2 regions of the Pectobacterium araliae genome follow, and region 2 is predicted to be linked to the other one. Evidence: predicted binding sites of a transcription regulator. Region 2 holds the regulator's gene; the other holds the start of a gene.
What was found. The regulator LexA, encoded in region 2, represses DNA repair genes until DNA is damaged. The targets are predictions, from matches to a motif close to TNCTGTATGTACATACAGNA.
Positions count from the first base shown of each region.

Region 1 (7,380 bases), 2.2 Mb from region 2:
CTTCTGGTACATCCCACTCCAACTCTTCCGTTAACCAACGTCGCCATCCGTTAGCCTGCGTTTTTTTCTCGGCACATTGCTGTTGCCAGTGTGAAATCAACAGTTCGCGGCGCTGTTTTGCATCACTTTCAAGCTGGCTTATCATCGGAGCTTTGCGGCTAGCCTGCTGAATGATGTGCAATGCCAGCGCATGGAATGTCTTAGCCTGAATTTCATCCGTATGGAGCCGCTCATGGATGCGTTCATTCATCTCTTCTGCCGCTTTACGACCAAATGCCAGCAGCAAAATCTGATCGGGTGCTGCCTCTTGGCGATGCATTAGCCAGGCTGCACGCGCCACCAGCACGGAAGTCTTACCACTGCCAGCCCCCGCCAGCACCAGTACGCCCTCTTCGCCATTAATCACGGCTTTACTCTGAGACACATTTAATGGCGAACTCTCTACCGTTTCAAAGAAAGGCTGCTCTGCCGCCAGCGTGCGATCCATCCATGCCTGATTCGCCGCAGTACGCATCTCGTCACCCTGCTCAAGCCAACGCAAGCAATGTTGATAGCTATCACGGCAGTTATCAAAGGTATCAAGACGAGCAACAGGGAGAGGCAGAGACGCTAGCGAATCGCGAACCGCGTTCTGCAACGTCAACAGAGCCTGACGGCTAAACCATTTATCCTGCTGTGTCAGCGTATGAATGCTGTCCATTTGCCGCAGCAAAACCTCAGCACAGATCAGACTCATCTCCTCGCTCCAGCCAAGCCAGGATTTGAGAAGGTGGCGGTAAAAAGCCTGCGTTTCCTGCCACTCAGTGCCATGCAAACGCACCACTTTTCCGGCTGGCAATTCAAACTCTAGCTCTCCCCACACCAACCCTCTTTTACAGTGAATATTCAGCAACTGATTAAAAGGGATTAGGTATTCATGCTTATCGCCACTCACTTCGACACCGGCATTCAGTAACCGCACCCGGTTGTAAGGATGCTGAGCCAGATATTTACCTAATGAGGTAGATTTCAGTTCCATGATGTTCGCGCCATGACTATGTGAGAGGGACATTGGTACATTTATTAGCGTTTCTCAGCTTCCTAGTTTACCCGTTATCAGACTTCACACTCTAGCCTTAAAAACAGGTTAGGATATCCTGATGCTTAATGTGATAATTCTTTTACCATCAGCAAGTTTGGTTACCTTGCAAGCACAGGAGAAACTATGCGTACTGCGTTGAACATCCTTAATTTCGTACTGGGTGGTTTTTTCACCACACTAGCCTGGCTTCTGGCAACCATCGTCAGCGTGTTGCTGATCTTCACGTTGCCGCTAACGCGCTCATGTTGGGAAATTACCAAATTGTCGCTTTTTCCTTATGGCAATGAAGCCATCCATGTTGATGAGTTACGCCCCGATGAAAAGAGCGTCATTCTCAGCGCTGGCGGTTCCCTACTCAATATCTTCTGGTTCATTTTTTTTGGCTGGTGGCTTTGCCTGTCACATATCATTACCGGTATCGCGCAGTGTATTACGATCATTGGCATTCCAGTCGGCATCGCTAATTTTAAAATTGCAGCCATTGCGCTATGGCCTGTCGGACGTCGCGTGGTTTCCGTCGAACTCGCGCAGGCTGCGCGGGAAAATAACGCCCGCCGTCACTATCGCTAACAGCATCTAAGGATATTACGTTGCTCACCGTCGCCCCAGGAATTCGCCGCTATGTCTATAACAGTAGCTGGCTGTATAGCATCCGCATTCTTATTGCACTCAGTGGCGCGGCGGCTGTTCCCTGGTGGCTAGGTCAACCAACATCGACGATTCCGGTTACTCTGGGTGTTGTCGCCGCTGCGCTTACCGACCTCGACGATCGCCTCACTGGGCGGCTACGTAATTTGTTTATTACGCTGTCCTGTTTTTTTGTTGCTTCCGTTTCGATCGAATTGCTTTTTCCTTATCCTTGGCTGTTCAGCATTGGTCTGGCGGTCTCAACCTGCGGCTTTATCCTGCTCGGCGCATTGGGGCAGCGCTATGCGACGATCGCATTCGGCGCACTGCTGATCGCGATTTACACCATGCTCGGGATATCCCTTTACGACAACTGGTATCAGCAGCCCATCATGCTGTTGATCGGAGCCTCTTGGTACAATCTGCTGACGCTATTCGGGCACCTGCTCTTCCCGATCCGCCCGTTGCAGGATAATCTCGCACAGTGTTATCTACAGCTGTCTCGCTATCTGGATGCAAAAGCCAATCTATTCGATCCCGATATTGAAGAAGACACCAATAAACCCTTGATTGACGTCGCGATGGCAAACAGCCAACTGGTTGCGACGCTCAACCAAACCAAATCATCATTGTTAACGCGCCTGCGTGGCGATCGCGGACAACGCGGAACACGCCAGACACTGCACTACTATTTTGTCGCTCAGGATATTCACGAACGTGCCAGTTCATCGCATGTCTACTATCCACAATTGCGTGAGAAACTGCGTTATAGCGACGTCCTATTTCGCTTTCAACGTCTGCTGAGCATGCAGGCCAAAGCCTGCCAGCAGTTATCGCAATCCATTCTGTTGCACCAAAAATATCAGCACGACAACCGCATTGAGCGGGCTTTTGTGCATCTTGAATCTGCTATTGCACGCATCGCAGCCAACAACATGGCAGATCCCGCACAAATTAAGGCACTCACTTATCTATTGAACAATCTGCGTGCTATTGATGCGCAATTAGCGACCATCGAATCCGAACAAGCCATTGAGCAAGAAAACAACCCAGAAAACACGCTGGCCGATGACAAAATCACGGGGTGGAGCGATATCCGGTTGCGCATTAGCCGCCACCTGACACCTCAGTCAGCGCTGTTTCGCCATGCCATTCGTATGTCCGTGCTGCTCTGTAGTGGCTACGCGTTGATTCAGGTTACAGGCTTACAACACGGTTATTGGATCCTGCTGACCAGTTTGTTCGTTTGTCAGCCTAACTATAATGCGACTCGACGGCGGCTGACGCTGAGGATTATCGGGACATTAACCGGTATTTTACTCGGCTTGCCTATCTTATACTTTGTTCCTTCGCTGGAAGGACAGTTGACGCTGATCGTCATTAGCGGCGTACTGTTTTTTGCCTTTCGCAACGTGCAATACGCACATGCGACCATGTTTATTACGCTACTTGTCCTACTTTGTTTCAACCTTTTGGGCGAGGGATTTGAAGTTGCGGTACCGCGTATTTTTGATACCTTGTTGGGGTGCGCCATCGCATGGGCTGCCGTGAGCTTTATCTGGCCAGATTGGCGTTTCCGCGGCCTGCCTATCGTCATCAATAAGACACTAGACGCCAACTGCCGCTATCTTGATGCAATTATGGTTCAATATCATCAGGGAAAAGATAATAGCCTGCCCTACCGCATTGCCCGCCGAGATGCGCATAACTGCGATGCTGAACTGGCATCCGTTGTGTCGAATATGTCTTCAGAGCCTCATGCGACCAGAAGCAAGCTGGACGGAGCATTCCGCTTCATGTGCCTGAATCATACGTTGCTAAGCTATATTTCGACGCTCGGCGCACACCGAGGGAAAATTACTTCATCGGAAACGCTGCAATTTCTGGATGATACCGTGTGTCATGTTGATGACGCGCTGCACTGTCGAGAAGAGGACAGCCTACGAATCAATCAGGGATTGAAAACTATTGCCACCAGCATTCAATCCCTTTCACTTGAGTCAGACAGTAAAGAATCATTAATTATTCAGCAGATCGGCCTGCTGATCGGCCTTTTACCTGAACTCATACAGCTAAAAAATGACATGATCTCCCAGTAAAACAGGGACGCTTTCTTAGTGTTTTGGCCCTTTGGAAACGGCATTGTTTTTATACCACTCTAAAAGCTCATTACGAACACCGCGGGGAAGCGCAGCCTGATGCGTACCACAAATTGCGCCAGCAAGCGCTAATAACACGTTCACGCTTAAATTAGCGCGCACCTTTCGCAACTCAAGATAGCTATTTTTCGCACCATAATGCTGTAATTCATCAATATTCTTTATCCCCGCTTTCCACAGCAACCTTTCAATGTCGTGGTTAAGATTAGGGAGATCTTTTAAACGCCCGCTCATGCATTTGAGAGCCAAATCATGCTGCGCACCTGCCAATGCCAGTCGAGCAAAATATAATAGCTGTAGAGGTTCTTGCCATAATACTTCATCGACAAGGAAGTAGTTCAGCGGTAGTGGCATACCGCGTTTGGTATAAATCAGATGCGGCATATCGCGCTGCTGAAAATATTTTTCATCTTTTTTACTGGCGCGAAGATAAAGCTCCCCTTCCGACACCAATCCAAAAATCGTTTTATTTGCTGCGATGCTATAGCCACCAAATTGGGAACGCGATGTGATATCCCCTAAAGACGAAAAAGAATGCTGAGATTGCAAAATCCTTTTTTTGCATAATTGCTTCATTGCTATAATCCTTAGTATTGAAATAATCTCTTCCTGAACGGTTAAAATATTCGTAGCAGGAACAACTAATTAACCACACCCCCGAGGTGGCTTCAAACAGTAAATGTGTTTACTGTCTCTTGCATAAAGAATATGCGAAGCGCTTTCAAAAAATCAGGTTGATTTTCGCGCACACAGCAGCTACTGTATATTCATACAGTAACACTATGGGTAGAACTCCTTATGCGTACGCAATCAATCAGATCTCACAACGTTCAGTCATCATCGTTTTCTGCCAATCAACACACAGTAGGATCTTCGGTGGCCACAGGCGGTATTATCAGCGAAGTCGTGTACAACGCCGATCAACCCATAGTCACACACCTACTATTGCCGCTCTTACAGCAGCTAGGCACACAGTCTCGTTGGTTGCTATGGCTCTCTCCTCAGCAAAAATTGAGTCGCCCCTGGGTACAGCAATCTGGATTGCCGCTGGATAAAATAGTACAGCTCAACCATATCAACCCCTTGTTTACCGTTGATGCCATGGAGAGAGCGTTACTGACAGGGAATTACAGCGCCGTTTTGTGCTGGTTGCCGCACGAATTAACGGAAGAGGAGAAGGTTCGGTTACGGGACGCTGCACAGGTGGGGAATACATACGGCTTTATTATGCGGCCAGAAAGTGCCAATGGGGACGCCTATAGACTGTTTCCTAGCCTTAAAATTCATTCGACATTGTATCATTAAGTAAATTAAGATTTTTCTCAGCTCAATTACGTCATATGTCCAATGGATCGCCGCAAAGCGGTATTCTGCGGGCTTTTTGGTTATATTTAATACAAACAAAAGACGTTAGATCTGTCAAAACCATCTACTATTTGTTAGCAAGTGTGTATGATTCGTGCGTTTTTCCTATGACGTAAGTCACATCATACTTGTAACTTTCTCATCACGTTGTAGACTTTAACTCGCTGGAGTTGCTCTTTTATAACGTCAGTTGACTGACAGTGAGTCATAAATAAGGGCAAAGTCTCCAACCAAAGGATTTTAACCAAAGGTTTATTAGCCCTCCAGGTTAATTGCCGATTTGGATGATAATGAGGCGTAAAATGAAAAAAACAGCTATCGCAGTTGCAGTGGCACTGGCTAGCTTCGCGACCGTCGCGCAAGCAGCTCCTAAAGACAATACCTGGTACACCGGTGGTAAACTGGGCGTGTCTCAATTCCACGATACTGGTTTCTACGGAAATGGTTACACTGGTGTAAACAACAACCCAATCAAAAGCAAGTTAGGCGCTGGTGCATTTGTTGGTTATCAAGCCAACCCGTACCTGGGCTTTGAACTGGGCTACGACTGGCTAGGCCGTCTGAAGTATGCTGGTTCTGCTAATAACGGCACTGACAGCGCAAGCTTCAAAGCACAGGGCATCCAACTGGCAGCTAAACTGAGCTACCCAGTTGCACCTGAGCTGGACGTTTATACCCGTCTGGGTGGTCTGGTATGGCGTACTGACAGCCACGCGGCTATCAACGGTGGCGATGTCAACAACAACGACACTGGCGTTTCCCCGCTGGCAGCAATCGGTGTTGAATATGCGATCGACAAAAACTGGGCTACCCGTGTTGACTACCAATGGGTAAGCAACATTGGTGATGCTGGTACCGTTGGTGCCCGTCCAGACAACCTGCTGATAAGCGTTGGCCTGTCTTATCGCTTCGGCCAAGATGACCGTGTTGCACCGGTTGTTGCCCCAGCTCCAGCACCCGCTCCAGTTGTTGAAACCAAGCGTTTCACTCTGAAATCTGACGTCCTGTTCAACTTCAACAAAGCAACACTGAAATCAGAAGGCCAACAATCACTGGATCAGCTGTACACCCAGTTGAGCTCTCTGGATCCGAAAGACGGTTCTGTTGTTGTTCTGGGCTTCACTGACCGTTTAGGTTCAGAGCAATACAACCAAGCTCTGTCTGAAAAACGTGCTCAGAGCGTAGTGGATTACCTGATTTCTAAAGGTATCCCTGCGAATAAAGTCTCTGCTCGTGGCTTGGGTAAATCTCAACCAGTTACTGGTTCTACCTGTGACAACGTGAAACCTCGTGCTGCGCTGATCGACTGCCTGGCACCGGATCGTCGCGTAGAGATCGAAGTTAAAGGCATCAAAGACGTTGTAACTCAGCCTCAGGCTTAAGTTATTAACGAAAAAAAACCTCGCTTCGGCGAGGTTTTTTTATGCCTGTTTTTCGGCAAGATAAATGACAAATACCAATCATTTTTCGCCTTCATTCAGAATAGCTTTAAGATCCTGCTTGAGCAGCGACATCTGGCTGGCATATTTCTCTTTATGCTCGGCATCTTCAATTAACTGCACAATCGTTTCTGACAAGGTGATCCCACGCCTCTGAGCGAGAGCCGCAAGACGCTGCCATACCAAATATTCCAAATCGATTGATTTCTTGCGCGTATGTTGGTGTTCCGCATTAAAATGGCGCTTACGCCGTGCGCGGATCGTTTGCTTCATTCGATTTTCTAAGGTGGGGTTCATACATTGCGCAATCCACTCCAACACTTTCACTGGCTGGTTTTCCATTTTAAGCAATGCCTGCACTGCATCATCCGCCGCACTTTGCTCCAGAAAACGCGTAACCGCTTCTCCCTCGCGATGTTTTTTCACCAGGTATTTCCATTTCCATCCGCACTCAAGATTTTCTAGTTGTTGATATTTCATATTAAATTCTTCAGTGACCGCGTAACGTTGCTTCCAGCATAACAGTTTTCCCTGATTTTAGCCGCTTTCTGGCGGTTTTCTCGTGGCTTTTAAGACGATTAGCCAAACAGGTTCTGATCTTCGACGAGTGAAAGATGACGGAGAGATGACTCTCCTTATGTGCAGTCCGTATTATTCTTGTATAATCACGCTTTTCCTTTAGACGATTACATTGATACTTTGACCAGTA
Region 1 is NZ_AP028908.1:1,680,698-1,688,077, reverse strand. It holds gene helD (DNA helicase IV) at 1-1,018, opposite strand, end outside; gene AACH44_RS07570 (YccF domain-containing protein) at 1,205-1,651, shown strand; gene yccS (YccS family putative transporter) at 1,672-3,807, shown strand; gene AACH44_RS07560 (TfoX/Sxy family DNA transformation protein) at 3,823-4,443, opposite strand; gene sulA (SOS-induced cell division inhibitor SulA) at 4,666-5,172, shown strand; gene ompA (porin OmpA) at 5,535-6,614, shown strand; gene matP (macrodomain Ter protein MatP) at 6,693-7,151, opposite strand; gene AACH44_RS07540 (Lon protease family protein) at 7,329-7,380, shown strand, end outside.
Region 1: the regulator LexA is predicted to act here: its motif matches at 4,625-4,644, upstream of sulA (SOS-induced cell division inhibitor SulA).

Region 2 (7,380 bases):
ATGCTTCTCTCCGTGTGCTCAATCAGGAAGTACTGGCACCGGGGGCATCATTCCAGCCGCGAACTTACCCACGGGTTGATATCCTGAACATTATTCTTCAGGGGGAAGCAGAATACCGTAACAGCAATGGCGGCCATATTCAGGCCAAAGCGGGCGATGTGTTGTTGCTTGCCACTCAACCAAACGTTAGCTACAGCGAACATAATACCAACCCCAGCAAGCCGTTGACACGCCTGCAATTATGGCTGAACGCCTGCCAAACCAGAGAGAACAGCCCGCTGCAACGCATGGGACTCAATACATCACCTCATACTTTGCTTGCGTCACCGGAAGGCGAACAAGAAAGCCTGCAACTGCGTCAACAGGTCTGGATTCACCATGTCGATCTCCAGCCGAATGAACAAAGCACGATAGTGCTACAGGGAAATCAGGCCTATCTCCAGTTGATTCACGGTTCAATGGTGGTGAAAGGCGATCAGCACAGTGAAGCATTACACTGCGGCGATGGTGCCTTCATCAAGGAAGAAAACACGTTGGCGCTACAGGCAGAATCTCCGTTGCGAGCACTGCTCATCGATCTGGTTGTGTAGTTTCTCTTCCCATCGTCTTCGCAGGAAAACGCCACTCGCTCGGCGTTTTTATTCAGCCGTGGTAAGATATCCGTCTTGTTCCTCAATGTGTCAGGTGATATGACAATGGATTCAACCAAACAGGACAAACTTCTTGCCCAGGCTGAACAGATTTGTCAGCAGCGCGCTGTGCGTCTAACACCACAGCGGTTGGAGGTTCTACGCCTCATGGCACAACAAACGGGTGCGATCAGCGCTTATGACCTGCTGGATCTTCTGCGACTCACTGAACCTCAGGCCAAACCGCCTACGGTGTATCGCGCACTGGACTTTCTGCTGGAACAGGGCTTTATTCATCGCGTTGAATCAAACAACAGCTACGTGTTGTGCCACCATATAGAAGACCACAGCCATACGTCTGCCCTTTTCATCTGCGACCGCTGTCGGCAAGTCACTGAACGCCAAACCGAAGGTGTAGAAGAAACGCTACGCAGTCTGGCGCAGCAGTCAGGATTTACACTGCGTCACAGCGTGGTGGAAGCACATGGGTTGTGTGGTGACTGTCAGGAAGTAGCATCATGCAAACAGCCGGATCATTGCGATCACGACCATACGGTCCCAATTAAAAAACGATAGCCCCGAAGGCTATCGTCTCTTTCAGCGAAGAAGCATCACGTCCACTACCAGTGATATTTGTGGTGCTCTTCCCAGAGTTTCACTTCTTTCTCTGCCGCTTCTTTTGCGTACCCGTAACGCTCTTGGATTCTCCCCACAAGTTGGTCACGTTTACCTTCGATGACCGTCAGATCGTCATCCGTTAATTTGCCCCATTGCTCTTTCGCTTTACCTTTAAACTGTTTCCAGTTACCGCTGGCTTGGTCTTTATTCATAAGAATCTCCCTACCTTAGGTGAATTGCGCATAAAAAATCGTGACTACCGACTTATGCGTCAGTTTCAGATAAATAGATTTATTCAATAAGCAGCATCATAGCTATGTGAACCATGACGGTGCTCTTCGCCACTGTCTGCCTTGATTACCGGGTTATCTACATGTGATGGCTAATGATCAATCGACAAACGAGCAATCAAGATAAAAATGCTCACCTTGATAAAAATTATAGCCGAATATTTCACTCAACATGAAAAACAAAGAATCTGTGACTAAAGCAGGCGTTGGGAAAGAGAAAATCACTGCAAAAAACAGTGAAGAAACAGAGGGTAATGAGGATCGTAGAAAACGCGCGCGAAATGTAACTAAATATATGCAACGAGCAGATTAACACGCTAAACGATGAATACAGAACATGATGCACTGACCCAGACAGACGAGCAGTGCATCTCTGTGAACGGTTAGCTCCAATCGCTGTTACGAATCACGCCAACCGCTAAACCTTCTATCGAAAAGCTTTGCTGACGTAGATCGACAATAATAGGGGCAAACTCTTCATTTTCAGCGAGGAGGTGCACTGTATTGCCCTGCTTCTTCAGGCGCTTCACCGTCACTTCATCGTCGATACGCGCCACCACAATCTGACCGTTGCGCACATCTTCGGTTTTATGTACGGCCAGCAAATCGCCATCCATAATACCAATGTTTTTCATCGACATCCCACTCACCCGCAGCAAGAAATCAGCGCTGGGTTTGAACATCGCAGGGTCAACCTGATAGTGACATTCGATATGTTCCTGCGCCAGCAGCGGTTCACCTGCGGCCACGCGCCCCACCAGAGGAATCCCCGTCTCTTCTTCCATCAGCAGACGAATACCACGAGAAGCGCCCGAGACAATTTCAATCACGCCTTTACGCGCCAGCGCTTTCAGATGTTCTTCAGCCGCATTGGGAGAGCGGAACCCCAATTGTTGGGCAATTTCCGCCCGTGTTGGCGGCATTCCGGTTTGCGCAATATGATCGCGGATCAGGTCATAAACCTGCTGCTGCCTTGCTGTTAATACTTTCATTCCGCCCCCTGGTTGTTTATACAGTCTTGCTGTGAGTATATACAGGTAAGGCACAATTGGGAATGAAGATATCGGTAAAGCCCCTGACTTTTACTCATTTATGCGTGCCGTCAGGCAAAATGTTGCCAGAGGATACTGCCCCACACAACAACGGCTAACAAGATAGCCACAAAGACAGCGGCCGACCCAATATCTTTCGCCCGACCAGATAATTCGTGATGTTCGAGGCCAATGCGATCGACAACCGCTTCAATGGCGCTATTAGCCAACTCAAACAGCATAATCAATACCACAGACCCGATCAGCAGCAGTTTTTCGACCAGCGTAACTGGCAGTAAACACGCGATAATGACGCCGACCAGGGTCAGTATCGTCTCCTGACGAAATGCCGCCTCATGCTGCCACGCCTGCTTCAGCCCCTTAAAGGAATAACCGGTTGCCTTAATAATCCGGGTCACCCCCGTTGCTTTATTCATTTATCCTCCGCTATTTATGCAAAATAGTTCGCATTTTAACGCACCTACGTTGTCTCATCACCACAGATCTCCGGCGCAGTTTCTGGTATCCTTGCGGCGCATTGCTAACAAGAGGCTCCACGTTGTTATGTCAGGTTGGCGTAAAATTTACTATAAATTATTGAATCTACCACTGAAATTGCTGGTAAAAAGCAAAGTTATTCCCGCAGATCCAGTGGTCGAGTTGGGGTTAGATCCCTCACGTCCTATACTCTATGTTCTGCCTTATAACTCTCAGGCGGATCTCTTGACGCTACGTGCGAAATGCTTGGCATTGGGGCTATCCGATCCTTCGTTATCGTTCGAATTCAATGGCGTCGAACTTCCTAGCCACGTCTTTATTAATGACGGGCCGCGCGTCTTCCGCTATTACGTTCCCAAGCAGAAATCCGTCAAACTGTTCCACGACTATCTGGACCTGCATCGTGCCAATCCAGATTTAGACGTACAGATGGTGCCGGTTTCCGTGATGTTTGGGCGCTCCCCGGGTCGGGAAGGCCACTCTCAGGCCGCACCACACCTGAGATTGCTCAACGGTATAGAGAAATTCTTCGCCGTCCTGTGGCTAGGTCGCGACAGCTTTGTCCGCTTCTCCAGCCCGGTGTCGCTGCGCTATATGGCGACCGAGCACGGCACTGACAAAACCATAGCCCACAAACTGGCGCGTGTCGCACGTATGCATTTCTCCCGCCAGCGTTTGGCGGCAGTTGGGCCACGCTTGCCGGTGCGTCAGGAACTATTTAACAAGCTGCTGGACTCCAAAGCGATCAAGAAAGCCGTAGACGATGAGGCACGCAGTAAGAAGATTTCCCACGAGAAAGCGCAGCAAAATGCCATCGAGCTGATGGAAGAAATCGCTGCCGACTTCTCCTACGAAGCGGTGCGTCTGTCAGATCGCGTCTTGAGTTGGACGTGGAACCGTCTTTATCAGGGGATTAACGTCCATAACGCCGAACGCGTGCGGCAACTGGCGCAGGATGGTCATGGCATTGTCTATGTGCCCTGCCACCGCAGCCATATGGATTACCTGCTGCTGTCCTACGTCTTGTACCATCAGGGTTTAGTGCCGCCGCACATCGCCGCAGGTATCAATCTTAATTTCTGGCCAGCGGGACCGATCTTCCGCCGTCTTGGTGCGTTCTTTATTCGCCGAACCTTCAAAGGTAACAAACTTTATTCCACCATTTTCCGCGAATACCTGGGCGAGCTATTTGCCCGTGGTTATTCCGTTGAATACTTCATGGAAGGCGGGCGTTCGCGCACGGGTCGTCTGTTAGAGCCGAAAACCGGTACGCTGGCGATGACCATCCAAGCCATGCTCAGAGGCGGTACACGCCCTATCACGCTGGTGCCGATTTATGTCGGTTACGAACACGTGATGGAAGTCGGTACCTATGCGAAAGAGCTACGCGGCGCGGTGAAAGAAAAAGAAGGCTTTATGCAGATGGTGCGTGGCTTACGTAAGCTGCGTAATCTGGGTCAGGGCTATGTGAACTTCGGCGAACCACTTCCGCTGACAACCTATCTGAACCAGCATGTGCCGCAATGGCGTGACGCGATTGATCCGATTGAAGCGCAACGCCCAAGCTGGCTAACGCCGACGGTGCAGGATATCTCCATGGATATCATGGTGCGCATCAATAATGCTGCGGCAGCGAACGCAATGAACCTATGTTCCACCGCCCTGTTAGCATCGCGCCAGCGTTCTCTGACCCGCGAGCAAATGCATGAACAGCTAGATTGCTACCTGCAACTGCTGCGTCAGGTTCCTTACCACAAAGATATTACAGCGCCTAAGAAGACAGCGGATGAACTGTTGGAACACGCGCTGGGCATGAACAAGTTTGAAGTAGAGAAGGACAGTATTGGCGACATCATCATTCTGCCGCGCGAGCAGGCCGTTCTGATGACGTATTATCGCAATAACATCCAGCACCTGTTGGTCTTGCCGTCGCTGATCGCCAGCATCGTCATCCATCATCGTCGGATTACACTTGCCGACGTCGTGCAACAAATCACGCTCATCTATCCACTGCTGCAAGCAGAATTGTTCTTACATTATTCCGAAGACCAATTACCAGGTGTGCTGGAAACCTTGGCTAATGAACTGATTCGACAACAGTTACTGTGTAGCCGTGACGGCGGGCTAGCCATTAATCCACCACGCATCCGTACGCTGCAACTGTTGTCAGCTGGCGTGCGCGAGACGCTGCAACGTTATGCGATTACGCTGTCCTTGCTATGCGCAAATCCAGAAATTAACCGAGGAACGCTGGAGAAAGAAAGCCGGAATATGGCACAGCGTCTGTCTGTTCTGCACGGAATTAATGCGCCGGAGTTTTTCGATAAAGCGGTGTTCTCCACGCTGGTTGCGACGTTACGTACAGCCGGATATATCACCGACAGTGCAGAAGCGGCGCAAGGCGATATCGTGGCAATCTACAACATCCTTGGCGATCTGATCACCCCGGAAGTTAAGTTGACTATCGAAAGTGCCAGCTCATCTGCCGAAATGGAAACAAACAGCCAGACGGTGTAAGAGGCAAAGCAGGAATAATAAGCCGGGGAAATGGCGGATAACATGCCGCCATCAAGCCGTGGACACGTTTAGCATGACAAACGAACCCGACATTCCGTCATAAAAAAAGCAGCGAGAAATCGCTGCTTTTTTGTCTCTGACGATAAGCTCTACAAGCCAAACAGCACGCCAATAAATATCGCCATACCCGCGTACTTATTATTGTGGAATGCTTTGAAACAAGCATCACGTTCACGCCTGGCAGTCAATATTTGCTGATAGACAAACATCGCGCCAGCTACCAGCAGCGAAATGTAGTAGGGAATTGCCAGTCCGGTAATGCTTCCCAAAGCCAGTAGCAACAGCAGCATACTGAACTGCAATAACCCGATGATGATATTGTCAAAACGGCCAAATAAGATCGCTGTGGATTTCACGCCGATCTTCAAGTCGTCATCACGATCTACCATCGCATATTGCGTATCGTAAGCCACCGTCCAGCAAATATACGCCAAAAACATCATCCAGCAGGTCACCGGCAAGCTTTCACTGACCGCAGCGTAGGCCATCGGAATCGACCAGCCAAACGCCGCCCCCAGCACGAACTGAGGCAGATGGCTGACCCGTTTCATAAACGGATAAACCCACGCCAGAGCCAGCCCGGCGACAGACAATAAGATAGTCATCTTATTCAGCGTCAACACCAGACCAAACGCCAACAAGACCAGCACCACAAACAGAACTTTGGCAGATTGCTCGCTCACCTCACCGCTGGGCAAGGGGCGAGAAGCCGTACGTTTTACATGGCCGTCAAAATGCCTGTCGGCATAATCATTAATGACGCAACCCGCCGCACGCATAAGGAAAACACCTGCGACAAAAACAATGAGCGTCCACGGTGCAGGTGTTCCTCCTCCCGCCAGCCACAGCGCCCATAGCGTCGGCCACAGCAGTAACAGAGAACCTACCGGTTTATCAATCCGCATCAAGCGACAATAAGCCAGCCATTTCCCTGCGGTAACACTTCTTTCCAAGGATTTATCTCCTCAAATTACCTGCCAACCTTCATCACCTGGTGTGTAATAAACGGGTGATTCCGGTAAGAAAAGCTCAGTCAACAGTAACGGATGACCAGAAAGACACAGGCGGGAACGCCGAGCCCATAAGCCTTCACTGCACCCGGTATGAATATAATCACGCGTCAGCGATTTTTGCTCAAACAGATAACGACCTAACGGCTGATGGCCTATTTTCGTCAACGCTGCACCTGAACCATCGAGCGTCTGTTGCGGAACAATCGTTCTGCCGAAAAGCCAAGGGCGATCGTCACCATACAGCACCACTTCACGCAGCCAGTAACGTTCATCGAGAGGGAGTTGATCGCGCTCTTCGCCCAACACCTGTGACGTAATGACCCCCTCACGACAAAGCGTGACCCTCAGTTGGGCACAGTATTTTTCAAGCCGCTGCGTCATGGAACTGGTTTCCATCAGCCAGTCACCAATGTGTTCAGGTAATACCGAAGGGGGTTCAGTAAACCAGGATATGGTGCGTAGAAGCGTTGACGCATCGTCAGACATTGTCCCGACTCCAAACAGGGTTGCTTATCGATAAAGCATTCGTAAATAAAGTAAGCGCACCTATTGTAGCGCAGAATGCTTCCCCGATAACACGCTATAACCCAATTCATCCCTGATGTGGCAACATTTCAGCAATGGGACTAAATGTGTCACGTCCATCGCGATGTTTCAGTAACCATTCATTAGATAATCTGGCGAAAAATCAGCCAAAAGAAACGACTACCTCAATAATCCATTG
Region 2 is NZ_AP028908.1:3,847,943-3,855,322, forward strand. It holds gene AACH44_RS17485 (pirin family protein) at 1-590, shown strand, start outside; gene zur (zinc uptake transcriptional repressor Zur) at 696-1,205, shown strand; gene AACH44_RS17495 (CsbD family protein) at 1,250-1,459, opposite strand; gene AACH44_RS17500 (hypothetical protein) at 1,710-1,850, shown strand; gene lexA (transcriptional repressor LexA) at 1,921-2,529, opposite strand; gene AACH44_RS17510 (diacylglycerol kinase) at 2,640-3,005, opposite strand; gene plsB (glycerol-3-phosphate 1-O-acyltransferase PlsB) at 3,133-5,583, shown strand; gene ubiA (4-hydroxybenzoate octaprenyltransferase) at 5,733-6,596, opposite strand; gene ubiC (chorismate lyase) at 6,609-7,142, opposite strand.